2 linked regions of the Peribacillus simplex NBRC 15720 = DSM 1321 genome follow. Each later gene encodes a partner of the first gene's protein in a complex. Links are inferred from orthologs where the notes say so. Each region holds a gene or a part of one and is shown in the gene's direction. Other genes may lie near its edges.

Evidence for each region.
Region 2: the proteins of BS1321_RS06470 (region 1) and gcvH are in contact, whole or in part, in a crystal structure (PDB 3A7A), measured with the Escherichia coli proteins. The link is inferred for Peribacillus simplex NBRC 15720 = DSM 1321 from one-to-one orthologs.

What each region holds. Positions count from the first base shown.
Region 1 is NZ_CP017704.1:1,369,681-1,380,516, reverse strand. Bases 535-3,491 are described here. They hold BS1321_RS06470 (lipoate--protein ligase), read left to right. Parts: upstream 535-1,496; coding sequence 1,497-2,486; downstream 2,487-3,491. Other genes in these bases: BS1321_RS06465 (fatty acid--CoA ligase family protein), read left to right, coding at 2,667-3,491; BS1321_RS06475 (MBL fold metallo-hydrolase), read left to right, coding at 721-1,455; yhfH (protein YhfH), read right to left, coding at 535-547. Outside these bases: BS1321_RS06485 (TetR/AcrR family transcriptional regulator), read left to right, coding at 1-255; more of yhfH, read right to left, coding at 419-534; more of BS1321_RS06465, read left to right, coding at 3,492-4,211; BS1321_RS06460 (HD domain-containing protein), read left to right, coding at 4,385-4,912; BS1321_RS06455 (LuxR C-terminal-related transcriptional regulator), read left to right, coding at 5,095-5,763; BS1321_RS06450 (M48 family metallopeptidase), read left to right, coding at 6,071-7,336; BS1321_RS06445 (YitT family protein), read left to right, coding at 7,479-8,288; BS1321_RS06440 (IDEAL domain-containing protein), read right to left, coding at 8,361-8,597; BS1321_RS06435 (competence protein ComK), read left to right, coding at 8,921-9,484; BS1321_RS06430 (DUF3006 domain-containing protein), read right to left, coding at 9,562-9,780; BS1321_RS06425 (ComEC/Rec2 family competence protein), read right to left, coding at 9,781-10,620. UniProt on the Escherichia coli protein: Catalyzes both the ATP-dependent activation of exogenously supplied lipoate to lipoyl-AMP and the transfer of the activated lipoyl onto the lipoyl domains of lipoate-dependent enzymes.
Region 2 is NZ_CP017704.1:2,996,545-3,009,794, forward strand. Bases 6,315-9,309 are described here. They hold gcvH (glycine cleavage system protein GcvH), read left to right. Parts: upstream 6,315-7,617; coding sequence 7,618-8,001; downstream 8,002-9,309. Other genes in these bases: BS1321_RS14315 (acyl-CoA dehydrogenase family protein), read left to right, coding at 6,315-6,876; BS1321_RS14320 (arsenate reductase family protein), read left to right, coding at 7,166-7,522; BS1321_RS14330 (toprim domain-containing protein), read left to right, coding at 8,093-8,458; BS1321_RS14335 (thioredoxin family protein), read left to right, coding at 8,462-8,770; BS1321_RS14340 (O-acetylhomoserine aminocarboxypropyltransferase/cysteine synthase family protein), read left to right, coding at 9,123-9,309. In the rest of the region: BS1321_RS14295 (proline dehydrogenase family protein), read left to right, coding at 75-992; BS1321_RS14300 (YuzL family protein), read right to left, coding at 1,042-1,176; BS1321_RS14305 (3-hydroxyacyl-CoA dehydrogenase/enoyl-CoA hydratase family protein), read left to right, coding at 1,379-3,769; BS1321_RS14310 (acetyl-CoA C-acetyltransferase), read left to right, coding at 3,841-5,019; more of BS1321_RS14315, read left to right, coding at 5,089-6,314; more of BS1321_RS14340, read left to right, coding at 9,310-10,433; BS1321_RS14345 (methionine ABC transporter ATP-binding protein), read left to right, coding at 10,832-11,866; BS1321_RS14350 (methionine ABC transporter permease), read left to right, coding at 11,859-12,527; BS1321_RS14355 (MetQ/NlpA family ABC transporter substrate-binding protein), read left to right, coding at 12,543-13,250. UniProt on the Escherichia coli protein: The glycine cleavage system catalyzes the degradation of glycine. The H protein shuttles the methylamine group of glycine from the P protein to the T protein.

The sequences.
Region 1 (10,836 bases):
ATTGGTACGCCGGCCGTTCAAGAAATGGTTAATGAAATGGAAGAAGCCATTGTATCCTACATTAAGGAAAAACTAAAAATAGCGATTGAAAAGGGCTATATACAGCCTTGTGATCCAGAGATAACAGCTTTCCTGATGTTAAAGATGTACCTTGCCCTGATTTTTGATTGGGAAAGGAACCATGCCCCATTAGAGAAAGAGGAAATTGCTGAACTATTTAAAATATATTTGTTCAAAGGATTATCCGTTACGTGATAATTCTATTTTTTTTGCTGGAAGGCAATGAATCCCAATAAAAAGAAGAGATACCGATCGTCGGTATCTCTTCTTTTTATTGGGGATGTTTTTCAGCTGCGAAATCGAACCTTATATGAAATCATCCTGCTATTTGGGAAGCGGATGGTGAAACACAAGACTACTACTCTCCAGAAAGGCAATGATCACAGTGGTTTCCATAACATTCGTGCTGTTCTTCAATTTTTTTTCCGCATTCCGTGCATTGTTTCGGAGGCAGGTTTTTAAAGAACTCAACGCTACTTTGAATCATGAACATCATCTCCTGAATTTTTTTATTATTCGCTTTTCTATGGTTTCATTGTATTATAACAGATTTATAAAGTCAATGAATGTTTTATAACATAAGTAAAAAAGGTGAAATAAGGGCAAGAATAGTTTATATTAATGGGGAAGTCATTGAGAGAAAAAAAGGAGTGCCTAAGCATGAAAATCACCGTAATTGGCTGCTGGGGCGGTTATCCAGCTAAAAATGAGGCAAGTTCCGGCTATTTGCTTGAATATGAAGATTTTCGCATTCTGCTTGATTGTGGCAGCGGTGTTCTATCACAGCTGCAAAACCATATGAAGCCGGAGGACCTTGGTGCAGTTGTATTATCCCACTATCATCCGGATCATGTAGCGGATATTGGTGTCCTGCAGCACGCTGCGTTCATTCAGCAGATATTGGGCAGCGAAAAAAGGACCATTCCTATTTATGGTCATGATTTAGACGAAGTCGAATTTGGTAAATTAACTTATAAAGACGTGACAAAGGGTATAGCCTATTCTGCTGATCAACCCTTAACCATTGGACCGTGTAAATTTACGTTCATGAAAACAAAACATCCAGTCCCTTGTTATGCAATGAGGATTGAAGCTGAAAATCATTCGATAGTTTACACAGGTGACAGTTCATATATGGATGAGCTTGCAGATTTCGCTAAAGACGCTAATGTTTTATTATGTGAAAGTAACTTTTACAGTGATATGGATGGTTCAAAGGCTGGACATATGACGGCAAGAGAAGCGGGCATGCTAGCAGAAAAGGCTGACGTCCAGCTTTTGCTGTTAACTCATCTCCCTCATTATGGGAATCTAGATCAACTGAAAAAAGAAGCATCCGAGGTATTCAAAAGGGAAATAGCGGTTGCTAAAACCAATCTCGAATTCCAACTATAAATGAAACATCAGTGATATGAAGTCTACAAGGAGGAACAATTGTGCTTTTTATTGATAATAAGGGAATTACAGATCCAAGAATTAACCTGGCCATCGAAGAATATGCGCTTAAACATTTAAATATAGATGAAACTTATCTACTTTTTTACATTAATCGTCCTTCAATCATCATAGGTAGAAATCAAAACACGATTGAAGAAATCAATGCAGATTATGTAGATGGAAATGGCATTACAGTTGTTCGCCGCCTTTCCGGGGGTGGAGCGGTTTATCATGACCTAGGGAATCTCAATTTCAGTTTCATTACGAGGGATGACGGGGATAGTTTCCATAATTTCAAAAAATTCACTCAACCTGTCGTGGAAACGCTTGAGAAACTTGGAATACATGCTGAATTGAGCGGTCGTAACGATATTTTGGCTGAAGGAAAGAAAATCTCGGGAAACGCGATGTTTTCAACGAAGGGCAGAATGTTCAGTCATGGGACATTGCTGTTTCAATCAGAAATGGATCACATTGTATCCGCTTTAAAAGTGAAAAAAGATAAAATCGAGTCCAAAGGGATTAAATCGATAAGAAGCCGTGTCGGCAATATCGCTGATTTCTTAAAAGAACCGATGTCCGTTGAAGAATTCCGTTCATACCTTCTGCAAAATATTTTCAAAGATAGCGGAAAGGTTACAGAGTATGTTTTAACGGAGACGGATTGGGAGAAAATTCACAAAATCTCGGAAGAAAGGTATCAAAACTGGGAGTGGAATTACGGAAAGTCACCTAAATTCAACTTGCAAAACTCACATAGATTTGCTGTGGGATCTGTTGACATCCGCCTAGAAGTGAACAGGGGAATCATTGGAAATTGTAAAATCTACGGTGATTTCTTCGGGGTAGGAGAGGTTGCGGATATTGAACAAAAGCTTACTGGAACACGCTATGAAAAGGAAGCAATCAGCAGTGTACTAGATGAGATTGATGTTCGTCATTATTTTGGCAATGTAACGAAAGAAGAAATAGTGGCTTTAATATATTAAGCCTGAAAAAGCCGTCCCGACTTAATAGGACGGCTTTTGTGTCTAATAATGACAGTAATTGCTTGAATATGGATAAAATTGTTGCTGTGATCGCTTTCTTTTAATATAATAAAAATGTATTTAGTTCACCATAAAAATGAATGACTATTCATTCATGCTATTTGCAGGGGAGGGAGAAAGATGAATTTATCTGAACAGCTTCATCAAATGGCTTTAAAAAAGGCTGGTAAGCCAGCATATTACTTTATGGATCAATCCACTTCATATGGGGAATTGGATAAAGCCGTTACGAAGTTCGCAGACGAATTACATAGGCTTGGTGTTTCAAAAGGTGATAACGTTGCACTGTTATTGGGAAACTCTCCACATTTCATCATTTCGTTGTATGGAGCTATGCGAGCAGGGGCGACCGTAATTCCCGTCAATCCAATTTACACACCTGACGAGATTGGTTACATCCTGAATAATGGCGATGTAAAGGTTGTTGTGGCATTAGATAAGCTTTTACCCTTACTAGAGAAAATGAACCCGATCCTCTCAACCGTAGAGCAATATGTAATTTGTGAAACGCAGCCGGTTAATAGGGATAATAGCCAATTTAACATCTACCCAAAAATGGAATCGTTTACAAAAATGATCGAATCGGGGGATGATGGCTTTAAAGGTCCAGAACTGGATCCTGAAGATACTGCAATCATACTCTATACTTCCGGGACAACGGGGAAACCAAAGGGGGCCATGCTTACACATACCAATATATTTTCCAATGCACATGATGTTGGTGAATATTTAAAAATCACGGAAAGTGACCGTGTCATTACGACATTGCCAATGTTCCATGTTTTCAGTTTAACGGTAGTCGTGAATGCCCCATTGATAAGCGGAGGTACGCTTTTAATTGTCCCGCAATTCAGTCCAAAGGAAATATTCAGGCAAATCAAAAAATATGAAGCAACCGTTTTTGCTGGAGTGCCTACGATGTATAACTTTCTTTTCCAATATCCAGATGCGAAAGAAGATGCTTTGAAGTCGTTGCGGATATGCATATCGGGCGGATCTGCCATGCCAGTGTCCCTGCTTGAATCATTCGAGCGGAAATTTAATGTCAGGGTTTCAGAAGGATACGGCTTATCCGAAGCATCCCCTGTTACCTGCTTCAATCCTTTGGATCGTCCAAGGAAGGCGGGATCCATCGGAACCTCCATCCTTAGGGTTGAAAACAAAGTGGTCAATGAGCTTGGAGAAGAAGTGCCGATCAATGGGGTAGGAGAATTGATCGCCAGAGGTCCCAATGTAATGAAGGGTTATTATAAAATGCCTGAAGAATCAGCCGCTGTCTTGAAAAATGGTTGGTTATATACAGGCGATTTAGCCAGGATGGATGATGAAGGCTATTTTTTCATTGTAGACCGTAAAAAGGAGCTTATCATCGTCGGTGGCTATAATGTCTATCCACGTGAAGTGGAGGAGATTCTTTATGCCCATCCTGAAGTAGTTGAAGCAGCAGCCATAGGCGTTCCGGATCCCAATCAGGGAGAAGTGGTTAAATGCTTTGTGGTAAAGAAAGACAATGCATTGACCGAGGAAGAACTTCTTGCCTATTGCATGGAACACTTGGCCAAATATAAGGTACCGGCAAAAATTGATTTTTTGGATGAACTTCCAAAAAATGCGACTGGTAAAATTTTACGCCGCTCCTTGAAAAACCATGTACTACAAAACTAATTTATTGATCATAAGGGGATCATTGCCTATAACCGGCAATGGTCCTTTTTTGTACAACCAAAGTGTATCAGGCTGCATAAAATATATAGGAGAATCTTAAAATCTTGATTCTTGTTTCGAAAAGAGTTATGATTGTCATTAAAAATTTCCACATAATTGTAAGGAGGAGTTAGATGAGAGATGTAAAGCTTTTGGATATTTTTACACATCCCATTGCTCAAAAATACTTGAACCGTTCAGGTCTAGCACATGCAATTGCGGTAGCATACCATGCGTTTCACTTAGCAAACGAATATAATATAGACCCTGATATTGCTGCTAAAGCTGGACTTTTGCATGATATGGGTCATTTCACCTGGTATCGCAATGGTAAATGGGATTATGATCTGTATAAACAAAATGATATCCATCCCATCAAAGGTGCAGAACGAGCACATAAACTGTTAATCCGCTTGGGAGAAAACCCGATAAAGGCAAAGACCATTTCCCTCGCCATTTTATTTCACACCGATTCGTTCTTACCTTCAAATGATATTGTTCGTACACCGCTTCAGCAAGTCGTCAAATGGGCCGACGAAAAAGATGAAGAAGAAGGTGGAAAACACCATTATCGCAAAATTGATTTTGTACGGGCAGAAGAGAGCATCATGAAACTTGATACGCTCATAGATGAGGAACAAAGAAAAAGGCTATCATCCTGAAGGCAAACGGGTTGATAGCCTTTTTACTTGTCAGGAGGTGCCCATTTTTAAGCATTCTACAGTTTAAATTTGTTATCAAGTGAATTAATGATGTAAAATATAGACCAATAGAACTATTCGCGGCAGGCAATTATAAAAAATTATCGGATTAATAACAAATAATGAAAGTAACGGGTGAAGTTATGAAGTCGATTAAGCTAATGATATATGGTGGTCAGGTAGGACTTGAGGGAATCATCGAAAAAGAAGAAGACATTAAGGTCATGGGGATAACCGGAGATGAAATGGAACTTCTTGATTCTGATCATACATCATCAGTCATGCCGGATGTCATTCTTATTGATGCCCGGTCATCAGGGAAGTATGGGCAGGAAGTCATGCCAATCCTAAAGGAAAAACATCCATCTACTCCTTTCCTCATTTTTACTACCTATTCAGAAGATCATTTTCTTATCGAAGCGATATGCCATGGTGCAGCAGGTTATGTGTTACAGGATGGCGGAATGAAACAAGTGCTGTCGGCAATCCGTCAATGTGCCAACGGCCAGATAGTTTATCCTGCCTCATTTAAATCAATTTTAATGAAGAAGCTGCAGCAGGATGTTGAAAGATCACCAGTAACTTTGGATAAGGCAATCGAAAAATTGGGGGCCTTTTCTAAACGCGAGTATGAACTGCTTATCCTCCTAACCCAAGGCGAAACGAATCAGCAAATTTCAAAAAAACTTTTTCTATCCATCGGCACGGTAAAAAACTATATAAGCCGGATTTACAGAAAACTGAATGTTAATAATCGACCGGAGCTTATGGCACTTTTGTATAGGTTTCAAAGTAGCGGGATGAAGGGATGACTAATCATAAACTTTGATGAAACGATTTTGATCAAAGCAATTAGGTGGCGGCAGAGAGACAAATTCATCGGTGCCTTATACGTCCCCAGCCCCCCGTTTTTTAATGTCTCTGCATATGCATCATTCCGCCTCCTCATCTCGGAAGTACAGGTGTATTCTGTGAAATCTTAAGGTTGATAATAAAGGATAAAAAATCAACAAATGTTGGAGATTGAAAGGAATAAATAATATAGAAAGAAAATGCGGTTCTAACCTGTCCATTTTGGATTAAACTAATAAGAGGGAGATTCGTTTAAGGAGGGGCATCATGGTTAGAAAATGGGCTGGAAGAGCGATTCTATTATATATCCTTTATGCAGCAGCGATGTATTGGTATATTTTTTATGGAGCTGATACCTCCATTCCCGAAGCTTTGCGTGGAACTGCAGCAGATCCTGCAACATTCCTGAATGCAAGGGAACTAAAGCTTAGCGAAGAGTATTCAGGACTGCGGAATTTTATTTTTTTCGTATCCACGCCATATGAATGGCTGCTTTATTTCTTCATTTTATTATTTGGTTTTTCGAAAGCATTTGAAAAGTCGTCAATGGCAGTCTCGAGACGGAAAGTGATCAGAACGGGCATTTACTTATTTTGGCTTTCCGTGATTTCTTACCTGGCACTGTTTCCAATCAGTTTCATTGGATATAGGATGAGCAAGAGTTACCATATAAGTACACAAAGTTTCACCTCGTGGATGAAGGATGGAGTCATAGAATTCTGGGTGAATTTTGGGATGATGTTCATCATCGTTTCCGTTTTATATTGGTTAATGAAGAAAAGTGTGAAGAAGTGGTGGCTCTATGCTTGGATGTTGTCCATTCCATTTACCTTGTTCCTGATGTTTGTTCAGCCTGTACTGATTGATCCGCTGTACAATGAATTCTATCCGCTCAAAAATAAAGAGCTGGAAACGGAAATATTGACACTTGCCTCACAGGCTGAAATTCCGGCTGAACACGTGTATGAAGTAAATATGGCGGAAAAGACAAATGCCTTGAATGCATACGTGACCGGCATAGGTTCCAACTCAAGAATAGTCCTTTGGGATACGACCCTGAACAAACTGAAGGAAGATGAAATCCTTTTTATCATGGCACATGAAATGGCTCATTATGTGGAAAAGCACATTTATATAGGGATTGCAGGTTATTTAGGACTGACTTTAATCGGTTTGTGGCTGACATCGAAAATCATGAATTTTATCATTAGACGCTGGGGCCATCTGTTAAAGGTTCGTTCGGTTGACAGCATTTCTTCTCTTCCATTATTTCTCTTAATAACGTCAGTGCTGCTCTTTGCTTCAAGTCCGCTGTCCAATTATGTTTCCAGATATCAAGAAACAAGGGCTGACCGCTATGCCATTGAAATGACCGGGGATAAAGAATCAGCAATCACGACGTTCCAGGAACTCACGAGGTCGGGTTTGAGTCAGGTCAACCCACCATTCCTGGTAAAATGGCTGCGCTATTCCCATCCAACCATGCTCGAGCGGATTTCCACGGTTGAAAATGCAGATACAAAGGGTGATTGAAAGCCAGCTGATAATCAGCTGGCTTTTTTTCTTTGGAAAGGGGTAGTTTGTAGTTGTTTTCAGAAAAAACTATTATTTTTAAAAATCTTAGGTTCTCTACTATAATAAATTAAATTCCCAGTTCGTTTTAAGGAGATCGGATATGTATAATGTACTTTTCATCACTATAGGCTCAGTGCTTGTTGCAGTAGCCTACAACTTATTTTTGATACCTCATTTAATTTTAAGCAGCGGACTTAGTGGACTTGCGATTATGTTCGGAATCATTACCCCAGTCAACACAGGGATATTGAATTTTTTGTTGAACCTGCCACTGCTGATTCTTGGATACCTGAAATTAGGGAGACGCTTTATCACCTATACGATATTATCAGTTGTCGTGATTTCGGTCAGTTTATACCTCATTCCAGTTCACGGAATATCCACTGAACCGATTTTGTCTTCTTTATTTGGCGGAATCATATCGGGATTCGGTATAGGCATCATCTTTCGTGCTTCGGGGTCTTCGGGCGGTTTTGATATCATTGCCATGCTATTGGCTAAGAAGAGCGACTTTCCACTTGGTACATTGCTTTCGGTGATGAATGCAGTTGTGGTGGTTATCTCAGGCTTCATCTTTGGGTGGGATGCCGCATTATATACGCTGATTTCCATTTATGCAGCAGGAAAGGTGATCGATACGATCCATTCCAATCACATTAAATTAACATTGATGATCGTTACCAAAAAGAGTGACGAAATGAAAACGAAGCTCCTGACCAACCTATATCGTGGAATTACAGTCATGGATGGTGAAGGTGCATATTCAGGAGAAAAGAGTAAAGTAATGATGACAGTCATTACACGTTATCAGTTAACCGATGTAAAAACGATGATAAAAGAAGTGGATCCGAATGCTTTTGTCAATATAACCGAAACAGCCGAGGTCATGGGGATGTTTCATAAAGAGTGATGATAATTAGAAAAGCCTCCCAACATTATGGGAGGCTTTTTTGAACATTAGGCTGTTTTTTAATCATGCATTTTAATTTCCAAACTGTTTGAGTAAAACGTTCATTTCAGAACTTAGTTTTAAGAATAAAGGTTTGTTTTTCATATCCAAGGCTTCATCGATCTGTTTTGCAAGGATATTCTTTTTGTTAGTAAGGACGGCTTCCTGAATAATCATATCAATTAACATTTCCTGAACCACGGCATCGTTTTTCATTTCGCTCATTGATAAGGACTTCACTGACTCTGAATAAGATTTTTCATTTTTCAAAGTTACCACCCCTGACCCTTTTTATTATTATATGGATTTGAGCGGATAAAATCAACTGAAAATTCAAAAAAATTAAATCCTAATAGAGAATGTGTCGTTTAGATGACGAAAAAGCCACTATATAAAAGAATTTTTAATTTTTTGTGAACTTACTTTTTATGTTTGAGGGTTGTGCTATTATAGTGAGTAATTTAACATACATTTACTATCTCCCTTCATTATTCTTCTTGGACAATGGGGAATGGAAGGGTACAAGCAATTAAGAGTATAAGCTTTGGTAAAGTAAAAGCGGTGTTTAGCAATGAGGAAGAGGTGGATTAAAAATGAAGGAAAACAATCTGGGAATCATCGAGGAATATGAAATCACGCCACATACACTAATGGTTTCGCCAATCAATTACGGCAGTAAAATATATGCCCGTATCGTTGAAATGGAGGACGAGTTCATCTCCCCCTTTAAACCTATGGAAATAATAAAGAAAAGCTGTGAGTTCTTCGGATCAAGTTATGAAGGGCGCAAGCAAGGCACGAAACAGCTCATAAACATCACACATAAAGCGCCTATTGCGATTGATCCGACCAGTTCGATTTTCTTCTTTCCCACTACATCTCCGTTGCGTCCTCAATGCACCTGGTTATCACATGAGCATGTGGTATCCTATGATCGCCTGGATTCCAAACATACAACCATCACATTCAGGAATAGACAAACCATCGATATAGAAGTATCATGCAGTTCTTTCGAAAACCAGTTGCACCGGACATCTTTTTTAAAAACGAAATTGATCCAGAGGATTGAGGAAACAAAGAGGAAATCATTCTACCTGTTCACCGAATCAAATGGGGCAAAGGCTTCAGAGGTAATGTCAAAGTATATACCACGTTAGGGATATTCATAGAAGAATGCAAACGGGATTCATTCAAAATTAAAGCAAGCCCTTCTTATTAAAGAAGGGCCCCGGAATTAATCTTCAAATAATTCATCCATTAAATCGTCAATCTCTTTTCTTAACTTCTCAGTGCCTTCTTTGGAAATGGTGATAGTATTACCATCGATAATCAGCATATCTCCTACTTTTGCTCCCTTGGGAAGAGAGCTTTTAGGAAAATCCTTCATGTTACCACCATCGATTTCAACGACAGCGATCTTTCCCTCGAAGCGATCGATAATTCCTTGTACCATTTATTTCACCGTCTTTACAGTAATTTTCTGACCTGTAGAAGTAAAAATAATGTTACCTGATTTATCTGTGCGATAAGTTTTGGCTTTCACTGTATTCAACCGTTTTACAACAGTAGAAGTAGGGTGCCCATATCCATTTTTCCCTACACTGATTACAGCGTATTTCGGTTTTGCTTTGTTAATGAAAGCTGAACTTGTTGATGTTTTTGCACCATGATGGCCGACTTTAAGTACATCCACACTTGGTACCAGTTTTTTAGCCAGCATATCTGACTCTGCTTTTTCTTCAGCATCACCTGTAAACAAGAATGTTTTTTTGTCGTGTTTAAGTAAAAGGACTGCACTCCAATTATTTAAGTCAGACTTAGCATATTCTTTAACAGGGGCAATGAATTTAAGGGAATTATCCTTAGCTTTAGTGTTGATTTCCACGCCAGTCTGCGCTTTTTTTATTGAAAGATTCTTCTGCTTAACAGCCGTTAAAAAGTCTTTGTATGCTTGGGTAGTATGAGAAACTTTAGGGGCGTACACAGATTTCACATTAAGCGATTTAATCACATAAGCCAGACCGCCCACATGATCCGCATCTGGGTGAGTGGATACTAATGCATTAAGTGTTTTTACCTTTTGTTTTTTTAGGTAAGCTACAACTTCGTCTCCCTTTCCTTTACCGCCACCATCAATTAAAACGTTTTCGTTACCGGTTTGAATAAGGATTGAATCTCCTTGTCCAACGTTGATGAAATGTACCTTCACATTTGAGGCTGCCTCAGTTGTTTTAAGTCCAGTGAATAAAGACAAAACAAGAACAGCAACCAGTAGAATATTAATTTTCTTCATTTTTCCCCTCCAATTAATAATTTACCATGTGTAATTGGAAAAATGGGGATTTGGACATAATTTTCTTTGGGATAAAAAAGGAAACGGGCGTCTGAATCGTGGTTAGATAAAATAATCCTGGGTATTTATGATCAAGTGTCGCTGATGAAGAAGGGGAATGCACCTTTCTCCTGAGCTTTTAGAATCGGTATGATTCATTACGTGAAAGATATTAGG
Region 2 (13,250 bases), 1.6 Mb from region 1 along the record:
TATCTGAAAAATGAATTAAATGGTAAAATAATCTTGTGCATCTATTTTCCAAAATGATTTGGAGGGGAATGCAGATGGAAAGAATATTGAAAAATCTATTCCTTTTTTTATCAAAGAACAAAGGCATGACAAAAGGAGCGAAAAAATACGGGCTGCGGTTTGGAGCATCTCGTTTCGTCGCAGGAGATTCCTTGGATATGGCATGTGAAGTGATTGCAGATCTTAATCGGAAAGGGCTTGCTGTCACCATTGATTATTTAGGTGAATTCATTGAAGATGAACAAGAAGCAAGGAAGATGGCAGATGAGTGCATCGAAGCGATCCGCATGATAGGCAGAAATGAACTGGATTCACAGTTATCCCTGAAGCTGACATCGATGGGCTTGGATGTGTCCGAACGAGTCGTAATGAATAACATGCGGAGGATCTTAGATGAAGCTAAAGCCCATCGTGTTTTCGTGACGCTTGATATGGAAGATTTTCCGCGCTGTCAGCAAACTTTGGATGTATTCAAAAACCTAAAGTCTGAATATAATGAATTGGGGACTGTTATCCAAGCTTATCTGTATCGGACTGAGAAGGATATTGAGGAGCTGGATGCATACCATCCGAATCTAAGACTTGTTAAAGGGGCTTATAAAGAACCAAGGGAAGTGGCTTTTCCCGAGAAAGAAGATGTGGATGAGAATTTTAAGAAAATCATCAAGAAGCATATGCAAAATGGCAATTACACTGCCGTTGCCACACATGATGATAAAATCATTGATTATACGAGGGACTTGGTCAAAGATCACGGAATTCCCCGGGATCGCTTTGAATTTCAAATGTTATACGGCATCCGTAATGAAAAGCAGCTTGAACTTGCTAAAGAAGGATATAAGGTAAGGGTGTATGTTCCTTACGGTACGGATTGGTATGGATATTTCATGCGCCGCCTTGCGGAGAGACCGGCCAATATTGCTTTCGTTTTAAAAGGCCTTTTCAAGAAATAGAAAGCGAGAGCCGCCCCGGAAAAGGAACGGCTGCTCAAATTAAGAAGGATTATCTTTTGAACTGATTGTTCTGGCTGTTCACTTTATTGATTCCATGTTGACGTTCAGCGCCAGGGCCGGCATTGCCTTTAACGCTTGCTGCGCTTACGGCTGCTTTAGAAGGATTATCTTTACGCTTCATTATATAAGTCACCTCCTACCAGGTTATTTTTTACTGAAAGGAGGAGAAATAACCAAAAGAACTCGGAGAAAAAAATATTTTTTTCCTGTTTAAATCATTGCGGAATTTCCAAATATATTCTATATTAGTAATAAGAAAAAATATTCAAAATTTTTTTGGATTAAAAATGAATGAGCATTCATTCAATAAATTGTGTAAGGGGGATATGAACTTGGTTCGACAAATACGAAAGGCTGCTGTTCTAGGGTCAGGAGTTATGGGATCAGGGATTGCTGCACACCTTGCTAACATCGGCATTCCGACTTTATTATTGGATATTGTACCTCGTGAGCTCACTGAGGATGAAAAGAAAAAGGGACTGACATTAGATAATAAACAAGTGCGTAACCGCATCAGTCAAACTGCGATTACGAAACTTTTAAAACAGAAACCAGCTCCGCTTTCTGCTAAGGGAAACATTGCGTTGATCGAGGCGGGAAACCTGGAAGATGATATAAGTCGTTTAAAGGATGTCGATTGGATCATCGAAGTGGTCGTTGAGAAACTTGAGGTGAAGCAAAGCGTGTTTGCCCAGGTTGATCAGCATCGTAAACCAGGAAGCATCGTTTCATCGAATACATCTGGAATTTCAATCGAAGCGATGGCAGAAGGCCGTTCGGAGGACTTTCAAAAGCACTTCCTGGGAACACACTTCTTCAATCCGCCGCGTTATCTTAAATTGTTGGAGATCATCCCTACTAAAGCAACTTCACCAGAAGTGCTCGAATACATGAAACGATTCGGCGAAGATGTACTGGGAAAAGGTGTCGTCGAAGCCAAGGATACCCCTAACTTCATCGCAAACCGTATTGGAACCTATGGTTTATTGGTCACTCTGCGGGAAATGCAAAAAGGCGGATACAGTGTTGGTGAGGTCGATTCGGTTACAGGTCCGTTGATTGGAAGGGCAACTAGCGCAACTTTCCGGACACTTGATGTAGTCGGATTGGATACCTTTGCACATGTTGCCAGAAACGTATATGACCAGGTGGATGGAGAAGAAAAGGACGTTTTCAAAATACCTGATTTCATGAATGAAATGCTTAAGAATGGGTGGCTTGGAAGCAAGTCAGGCCAAGGGTTTTTCTTGAAAAAAGGCAAGGAAATCCTTGAACTGAATCCCGAAACCCTTGAATATGAAGCACGAAAAAGATTAAAAACGCCTTCCATCGAAATGGCTAAACAGGCCAAGGGCTTGGAAAATAAAATGAAAGCGCTTGTTTATAGCGAAGACCGTGCCGGCCAATTACTTTGGAATGTTCTGAATCCGGCGCTTGTGTATTCTGCCCAGCTGCTTGGGGACATTGCGGATGACATCGTGGGGATCGATCAAGCGATGAAATGGGGATTCGGATGGTCCACAGGTCCTTTTGAAACCTGGGATGCGATAGGTGTAGAAAAATCGGTAGCCCGAATGGAAGCTGAAGGCATCACCGTTCCGCAATGGGTGAAGGATATGCTCGCTAAAGGCATCACTTCTTTCTATAAAGAAGAAAATGGCATAGTTCACTATTATGATAATGGTGAATATAAAGAACTTGTCGAAAATCCTAAAGTGATCAATCTTAAAGCGATCAAGAAGCAAAAAGGCGTAATCAAGAAAAACAGTGGTGCAAGCTTGATGGATATCGGCGATGGAGTGGCTCTTCTTGAATTCACTTCACCGAATAATGCAATCGGTCTGGATATCATACAAATGATCAATGCTGCGGTCGACGAAGCGGAAGCGAATTTCAAAGGCCTGGTCATCGGAAACCAAGGAAAGAATTTCTGTGTAGGCGCTAATATTGCAATGATGCTAATGGAAGCGCAAGATGACAATATTTTTGAACTCGATATGGTCATCAGCCAATTCCAAAAGGCGATGCTTAAAATCAAGTACAGTGCAGTTCCTGTAGTGGTTGCCCCGTTTAATATGACACTTGGCGGGGGTGCTGAAGTATCTCTTCCGGCTGCGCGCATCCAGGCAACGACTGAAACGTATATGGGACTAGTGGAAGCTGGTGTAGGCTTGATCCCAGGCGGCGGAGGGACTAAAGAACTTTATGTGAAGACGTTGAGGAATATGCCGAAGGGCGTCGACTTTGACTTACAGAAAGTGGCCAACCAAGTATTTGAAACGGTCGCCATGGCAAAAGTTTCGACCTCCGCCGAGGAAGCAAAAGGTAATAATTTCCTTAATTCAGCTGATGGAATAAGCGTGAATGCGGATCATCAGCTATATGATGCGAAACAGGCGGTACTTTCCATGCATGAACAAGGTTATACCGCTCCAGCCCGCACAAAGATCCCTGTCGTAGGTGAAACGGGATATGCCGCACTTCTATTAGGAGCGGAATCCATGCGCCTTTCAGGATTCTTATCAGATCATGACCTTGTCATAGCCAAAGAGCTTGCATACGTCCTTGCAGGGGGAAAACTCCCATTTGGCACGGAAGTAGATGAACAGTATATCTTGAACTTAGAAAAACAAGCATTCCTAAAACTGATTTCGACTCCGAAATCTCAGGCAAGGATGCAGCACATGCTTATTAAAGGGAAACCACTCCGTAATTGATGAATAGATGAAGATAAGCGAAAACGAAGATTAATAGATCGATAGCTTAAAAATGAGTAAGGGGGATCCTCATGAAAGAAGCGGTAATAGTAGCTGGAGCAAGGACTCCGGTAGGAAGAGCGAAAAAAGGTTCTCTTGCTAGTGTACGTCCTGATGATTTAGGGGCTCTTGTTGTAAAGGAAACGTTAAAGCGCGCAGGGAATTATGAAGGCACCATAGATGACCTGATTATCGGTTGTGCAATGCCTGAAGCGGAGCAAGGATTGAACATGGCGCGTAACATCGGAGCGTTGGCAGGATTGCCTTATACAGTACCCGCCATAACGATTAATCGTTACTGTTCAAGCGGGCTGCAAAGTATCGCTTATGGGGCGGAAAGGATCATGCTTGGCCAAAGTGATACAGTCATTGCAGGCGGAGCGGAATCCATGAGCCTTTTGCCAATGATGGGCCATGTAACACGTCCGAACGCGAGACTTGCGGAAACGGCACCGGAATATTATATGGGTATGGGTCACACTGCCGAAGCCGTTGCAAAAAAATACGGAATTTCCCGTGACGATCAAGATGCATTTTCTGTTAGAAGTCATCAAAAGGCGGCTAAGGCCATTGCAGAAGGAAAGTTTTCGGATGAGATCGTACCGGTTGACGTAACGCTTCGTTCAGTGGGACCAGATCTTAAGTTGCAGGAAAAATCATTTACTTTTACACAGGATGAGGGCGTTCGACCAGGCACGACTGCTGAAGTGCTAAAAAAACTAAGACCCGCATTCTCTGTTACAGGATCCGTAACAGCAGGGAATTCATCACAAACGAGTGATGGTGCAGCCGCGGTCATGGTCATGGATGGGGAAAAGGCCTCTTCATTAGGGTTGAAACCGATGGGTAAGTTCCGTTCCTTTGCTGTAGCAGGGGTACCGCCTGAAATCATGGGCATCGGACCGATTGCGGCCATTCCAAAAGCTTTGAAGCTAGCGGGTCTTGAGTTATCCGATATTGGTTTATTTGAATTGAATGAAGCCTTTGCTTCCCAATCCATTCAAATCATTCGTGAGCTCGGATTGAATGAAGAGATTGTCAATGTGAATGGCGGAGCCATTGCCTTAGGCCATCCACTAGGATGTTCAGGAGCAAAATTGACATTAAGCCTGCTTCATGAAATGAAGCGCAGAAACCAACAGTTCGGAGTCGTGACAATGTGTATCGGCGGCGGAATGGGTGCTGCTGGAGTATTTGAATTATTGGCGTAATCCCACCCCTCCCGGAAGCTGTCATGCTTCCGGCGGGTTTACTATCTTAAATACTTAGGAGGAAATAACATGTCCAATCAAACTACAGATAACCTTATTAAAGGCGGAGCCTTTTTAGTAGAAGATATTACGTATGATCAAGTGTTTACACCGGAAGATTATTCTGATGAGCATAAAATGATTGCCAAAACTGCCGAGGATTTCGTAGTGAATGAAATTCTGCCGCAGGTTGAACGTTTGGAAAACCATGAATTTGACCGTTCCGTTAAATTACTGAAGCATGCAGGTGAAATCGGTTTACTTGGTGCTGACGTTCCTGAGGAATACAGCGGATTGGGTCTTGATAAAATCAGTTCGGCATTGATTACGGAAAAAATGGCACTTGCAGGCGGCTTCGGAATTACGCATGGTGCACATGTAGGTATCGGATCTTTGCCGATCGTATTATTCGGGAATGAAGACCAAAAGAAAAAATACCTCCCATTACTTGCAACGGGTGAGAAGATTGCTGCGTATGCCTTAACGGAACCAAGCTCAGGTTCCGATGCCTTGGGAGCAAAAACGACAGCGAAATTGAATGCAGAGGGAACACACTATATCTTAAATGGTGAAAAACAATGGATTACAAATGCAGGCTTTGCAGATGTCTTCTGTGTATACGCCAAAATCGACGGCGAACAATTCTCCGCCTTCATTGTTGAGCGTGATTATAAAGGCGTATCAACTGGGGCTGAAGAGAAGAAAATGGGGATCAAAAGCTCATCTACTCGGACTTTAATCCTCGAAGATGTACATGTCCCAGTTGAAAACCTTTTGGGTGTAGCAGGAAAAGGGCATGTCATCGCTTTCAATATCCTGAATATCGGCCGTTATAAATTAGGCGTCGGTGCTGTCGGCGGATCTAAACGTGCCCTTGAGATTACAGCTGCTTATACGAATCAACGTCAACAGTTCAAAACGAAAATTTCCGATTTTAACTTGACGAAAGAAAAACTTGCAACAATGGCATCTAAAATTTATGCAGCAGAAAGCTCTGTATACCGTACCGTTGGCCTTTATGATCAAAGACAAAGCAAATTGACGGATGAGCAAGTGAAAGATGGGAAATCAATGGCGGCTGCAATCGCTGAATATGCCATTGAGTGTTCTTTGAATAAATTCTTCGCTTCCGAAGTATTGGATTATGTTACGGACGAAGGCGTACAGCTTCATGGCGGCTATGGTTTCATGCAGGAGTATGAAATTGAAAAAGCATATCGTGATTCCCGTATTAACCGGATCTTTGAAGGTACAAATGAAATCAATCGATTGCTTGTCCCGGGAACTTTCCTGAAGAAAGCACTTAAAGGGGAATTGCCGCTTCTTCAAAAGGCTCAAGGCCTGCAAGAGGAATTAATGATGATGATGCCGGAAGAACCTGGCGATGAGCCATTGGCACAAGAAAAAATGCTTGTTAGAAACGCTAAGAAAATCGGTATTTTGGCAGCTGGCCTTGCTGCGCAGAAATACGGCAAAAATCTTGATCAAGAACAAGAAATCCTCTCCAACATTGCTGATATCGCATCCCTTGCCTATGCAGCGGAATCCGTGGTATTGCGTACGGAAAAAGCAATTGCAGTTAAAGGTCTGGAGAAGAACAAACAAAAAGTGCTTTACACAGAAATCTTCGTTCAGGAAGCTTTCAATGAAATAGAACAGCATGCAAAGGAAACGTTAATTGCGGTGGAAACAGGCGATACTCTTCGCATCATGCTATCGTCGCTCCGCAAGCTGACAAGACACAATCCAATCAATGTCATTGCGAAAAAACGTGAAGCTTCCATCAAGGTAATCGAAGCGGAAAAATATGCTCTTTAAGCAATGAATCAGAATCTGTAAAGGGAATGCCGTAAAGGCATTCCCTTCAGTTTGTAGGCAAAAGGGGTTCTATCTAATTTTTAAAACAAAGTAGATTGGAACTTTTTGCGAGACGCCTGTGGGAAAAGCGCGTCCAGGGTAGAGCGCCCGAAGAAAGCGAGTGCCTGGAGGCAACGTTCAGATTGTATAACCCCTTTATTTCCTTTGATGAAATCGCGTTGGAAATTCAAAAGACATTTCATTGTATTGCGTGCTGAAAACGGGTATTCTATTGATAGGTGGTGAAATGATGGGCTTAACATTATATTGGTACCCAAAATGCGGCACATGCCGTAATGCGAAGAAGTGGCTGGATAATCATGAACTGCAGTATGAAGCGATCCATATAGCGGAAAATCCGCCTTCGCGAACTGAAATAGAACAACTATATAAAATCAGTAATTTGGAATTGAAGAAGTTTTTCAATACTAGCGGTCAAAAATATCGGGAGCTGGGCTTAAAGGATAAGCTGAAAGAAGCTTCTGAAGCAGAGATGCTTGATATATTGTCCACAGATGGCATGCTTCTGAAAAGGCCGATTGTTACGGATGGCACCAAAGTGACGGTAGGTTTCAAAGAAGAGCAATTCGAACAGGTTTGGAACTAAAATTTCACAAAATATTTGGTTAATTCCTTACTTAAACAAACAATCTACCTTATAATGGTATAGATAAAATAAGCTGTACATATGGAGGGTTAATAATGACAACAACACCAAAAGAACTTCGTTACACTAAAGAACATGAATGGGTCAAAACGGAAGATGGAACAGTGCGCATTGGAATTACAGCTTTCGCACAATCCGAGCTTGGGGACATCGTATTCGTTGAGCTTCCGGAAATCGGCGATGAATTGAAAGCGAACGAACCATTTGGAAGCGTTGAATCCGTTAAGACCGTTTCTGAGCTTTATGCTCCTATCAGTGGCAAGGTTGTAGAAGTAAACGAAGATTTAAGTGACAACCCTGAATATGTAAATGAGTCTCCTTATGAAAAGGCATGGATGGTCGTGCTTGAACCATCTAATAGCAGTGATATTGAAAACCTGATGAGTGCTGAAGAATATGAGAGTTTAATCAACGGTTAAAAAAGAAGGAGAGGGGGACTGAAAAGGCCTGCTCTCTTTTCATTTTGTACAGTGGCAGTTGCGCACATAATTCGTGAGATGGAGTGATGACATGGAGTGGGGCGAATTCGATAAAGTGATCATTGTAGAAGGCAGTTCCGATAGAAGAAAAGTTGCCTCCGTTTTAAATGAAGATGTGGAAATAAGATGTACGAATGGAACCATATCATTAACTAAGCTGGATGAATTAGTGGATGAATTGATGGACCGTGATGTTTATCTCCTTTTTGACGCAGATGAATCAGGAGAAAAGCTGCGAAAGCAATTCCGAAGGGAAATGCCGGAAGCGAACCACCTGTATATTAATAAAATGTACAAAGAAGTGGAAAGCTCACCAGAACATCATATCGCAACTGTGCTTATATCTGCCAATATGAATGTGAAAATGAAATTTTTAAGTCAAAGGGTGAACGACTAATTGATGCAGGAATGGAAAGAAGAAGAGTGTAAGCTTGCTGTTGAAAATGGGGAAACCTTTTGCTTATATTTATATACGCCTTTATGCGGCACCTGTCAGGTTGCCTCCAAGATGCTGACGATATCCTTGGAGCTTTTCCCGGAATTGAAGGCAGGCAAAATGAATATGAACTATATCCAAGGAATTGCCGAATCATATGAAATCGAAAGTGTTCCATGTTTATTGCTTTTCAAAGAAGGACAGCTGCACAAAAAAATATATGCCTTTCAATCCGTTCCCTATTTGTACGGATTGCTTAAGGAAATCAGCTAAGAAACCAATCAGAACAGTGGTTGGTTTCTTTGTTGCGGAGATTTGAATGCGAGATTGAAATTAAACAAAGAATATTCTAACAATTCATTGACTGATTTATTCTAAAATGCTATATTTTGAATTAAGTAACGGCAGAATTTAATAGTTCTTATCAAGAGTGGCGGAGGGACTGGCCCGACGAAGCCCGGCAACCGGTATAAATTTATATACGGTGCTAATTCCAGCAGAGTGTTGGCTCTGGTAGATGAGGTGTGTTCTTGAAACCTCTTCTTATTGAAGTGGTTTTTTTGTTTATAAAAGGCCAGATTTCATATAATTCTAACTAAATCCATAGAAAAAGAGGAGAAAACATATGTTAGAGAAAAAGTTGCGTTTCGAAACATTGAGTGTTCATGGCGGTCTGCAAACTGATGAAACAGGTGCCCGTGCAGTTCCTATCTACCAAAGCAATGCATACTTGTTCAAAGACACCGACCATGCAGCGAATTTATTTGGCCTAAAGGAGAATGGATATATATATACACGACTCCATAATCCCACGGTAAGCGTTTTTGAGGAAAGAATGGCCTTATTGGAAGGCGGTATCGGTGGATTGGCAGCATCAAGCGGAATGGCTGCCATCTCACTTTCAATCCTGAATATTGCCGCTGCAGGGGATGAGATTGTTTCAGCCTCTACATTATATGGCGGTACGTATAACCTTTTTGAAAATACTCTTCCTAAATATGGAATAAAAGTGAAGTTCGTTTCTCCCGATGACCCTGAAAATTTCAAAAGGGCAATTACGCCAAGAACTAAAGCCATTTTTGCTGAAACGATCGGAAATCCAAGTTTGAGGGTGCTCGATATTGAAGCGGTAGCGGAAATCGCCCATGATGCAGGCATACCTTTAATCATTGATAATACCTTCGCGACACCATATCTATGCAGACCAATTGATTTTGGAGCGGATATTGTCATCCATTCTGCTACAAAATGGCTTCTGGGAAATGGAACGACGCTGGGCGGTGTCATCGTGGATGGAGGGAAGTTCGATTGGAACTCGCCAAACTACCCTGGCTTCACGGAGCCTGACCCAAGTTACGATGGTCTGGTATACGCCGAGGCAATTGGACCTGCCGCATTCATAACGAAAGCCCGAGTCCAGTTACTTCGTGATTTAGGCCCTGCGCTAAGTGCCCAAAGTGCATTCCAGTTTACGCTTGGACTTGAAACGCTGCATGTAAGGATGAAAGAACATATATCAAACACCAAGTCTGTCATTAAGTATTTAAAAAACCACCCTGCCGTGACCTGGGTTTCACATCCTGGTGATGAGGATCATCCCGATAAAGCCCTTGCGGATAAATATTTGCCAAAGGGAGCTGGATCGGTCGTTACATTTGGAATTCAAGGTAATCGCGAAGCTGGGGCAAAACTTATCAATTCGGTGGAATTATGGTCCCATGTAGCGAATGTAGGGGATGCGAAGAGCTTGATCATTCACCCAGCCAGTACGACCCATCAACAATTGAATGAGGCGGGGCTTGCGAAAGCGGGTGTGAGTGCTGATCAAGTCCGTTTATCCATTGGGATTGAAAATGTAGCCGATTTAATAGAAGATTTGGAGCAGGCCATTGAAAAAGCGACGAATATCGTCTCCTTGTCTTCCAAAACGGTTTAAGCAAAGTTCCTGTTCATTCTTGTACTAGAAATAATATACATTGCGCTCCTTTTTTATCTATGATAAAATTTCACCATACTAAAGAACTTAATGATGTACAAAATATTCTATATATTAGCTCTTATCAAGAGAGGTGGAGGGATGTGCCCGATGAAACCCGGCAACCGACAAGGAGATTTCCTTGGAAAGGTGCCAATTCACACAAAGTTTAATCACTTTGGAAGATGAGAGGAAGGCCTGTTTCTTCACCTGCCTTTCTGCTCATGCAGAAAGGTTTTTTCTATTTTAATTGGGGAAAACTTTTGTATGAACAGAAAAAATGGTAGTGGAAACAAATTAATAATGTAGAGAAATTAACTAAGTTCATAGGTTTTATTGGATAAAAGAGGTGAGGATTAATGATTACATTGACGAAAGTCAGTAAACTGTTCCGTACAGGAAAAGGAAACAGTGAGACGATCAAGGCTGTAAATAATGTGAATGTTGAAATAAATAAAGGCGAGATTTTCGGTATCATCGGTTACAGTGGTGCGGGGAAAAGTACTTTGATCAGAATGCTCAATGGATTGGAAACACCCACAGAGGGATCCGTTGTGGTGGCTGAGAAGGAAATTTCAAAAATTAAAGGGGCTCAGCTCCGTAAGGCCCGTCAAGAAATCAGCATGATTTTCCAGCATTTCAATTTATTATGGTCAAGGACCGTTCAGGAGAATATTTCTTTCCCATTGGAAATTGCAGGAGTTTCTAAAACTGAACGAACCAAGCGTGTGAACGAATTGATCAAGTTAGTCGGACTGGAAGGCAGGGAAAAGGCCTATCCTTCACAATTAAGCGGAGGGCAGAAGCAAAGGGTGGGGATAGCCAGGGCTCTGGCAAATGATCCTAAAGTGCTGCTTTGTGATGAAGCGACTTCTGCATTGGATCCACAGACTACCGACTCAATACTCGAATTGCTTGTTGACATCAATCAGCGCCTGGGATTGACGATCGTTTTGATAACACATGAAATGCATGTAATACGTAAAATCTGTCATCGCGTCGCAGTGATGGAAAGCGGGCAAGTTGTTGAACAGGGTCCTGTCCTTGATGTTTTCAAGAATCCTAAAGAACAAATGACGAAGCGTTTCGTGCAACAAGTAACGGAACCAGAAGAAACGAAAGAAACGATGGACCATTTGCTCGAACGCTATCCTGCAGGCAAAGTGATTCAATTGACCTTTGTAGGTGATCATGCAGAAAGCCCGTTGATCACCAAGCTTGTACGTAACTTCGAGTTGGATGTCAATATCGTTCAAGGTAAGATATCCCAAACAAGAAGCGGTTCATATGGAACATTGTTTATCCATCTTGATGGCACAGAGGATGAAATGCTCCGCGCAATCGAATTCATTAAAGCACAGCAGGTAGGCGTGGAGGTGATTACTCATGCTTGAAGAATTATTGCCGAATATTGATTGGGAAGACATTATTGAAGCAACGAAAGAAACGCTTTACATGACAAGCATCTCTGTAGTAGCAACCTTTTTTATAGGCATAATATTAGGATTGATCCTGTTCCTGACAGGGAAGGGTAATATGTGGGAAAACCGGGCAGTCAACGGGATCATGAGTGCTGTCGTTAATATATTCCGTTCCATTCCATTTCTTATTTTGATCGTGCTGCTCATTCCTTTCACTAAAGCGCTTGTCGGTTCCATGATCGGAGAGAACGCTGCACTGCCGGCACTTATTATCGGTGCGGCCCCATTTTATGCGCGTATGGTTGAAATCGGCCTTCGTGAAATCGATAAAGGTGTAATTGAAGCCGCTAAATCGATGGGGGCAAAAACGAGCACGATCATTTGGAAGGTCCTTCTTCCAGAGTCGATGCCTGCCCTTATTTCCGGGATTACGGTAACGTCGATTGCATTGGTTGGATATACCGCAATGGCCGGGGTCATCGGCGCAGGCGGGCTTGGTAATCTAGCCTATTTGGACGGCTATCAAAGAAATCAAAATGACGTTACGCTTGTAGCGACTATCGTTATTCTAATTATCGTCTTCATAATTCAAATTATTGGAGATGTGATTACATCTAAATTGGACAAAAGATAAAGGGAGATGAATAGGATGAAAAAGTTTTTAGGATTTGCATTAATTTTAGTGTTATCTTTCGCTTTGGCTGCTTGTGGAAGTGAAAAGGATAAAAGCGGCAGCGATACGGAAAAAGAATTGAAGAAATTAGTTGTAGGGGCATCCAATGTTCCGCATGCTGAAATCCTTGAGGAAGCTAAGCCGCTTCTTAAAGAAAAAGGAATCGAATTGGAAATCGAAACATTCCAGGACTATGTTTTACCGAATAAGGCGTTGAATGATAAGGAATTGGATGCTAACTACTTTCAACACATTCCATATTTAGAGGGGCAAATTAAAGAAAATGGATATGACTTCGTTAATGCTGGCGGAATTCATATCGAGCCGATTGCTCTATATTCACAAAAGTATAAAAGCATTGATAAACTTCCGGAAGGCGCAACAATTATTATGAGCAGCTCTGTTGCTGACCACGGACGTGCGTTATCTCTATTAGAAAAAAATGGCCTGATTACATTAAAAGAAGGCATCGATAAAACGACAGCTACAACTAAAGACATCGTTGAAAATAAGAAAAACCTTAAATTCGATGCTGATTATGAAGCGGCCCTGCTTCCTAAAATATATGAAAGCGGCGAAGGCGATGCCGTCCTGATCAACTCCAACTATGCGATTGACGCTGGATTGAATCCGCTTGAAGATTCGATTGCAATTGAAGATTCGGAATCACCATATGTTAACGTT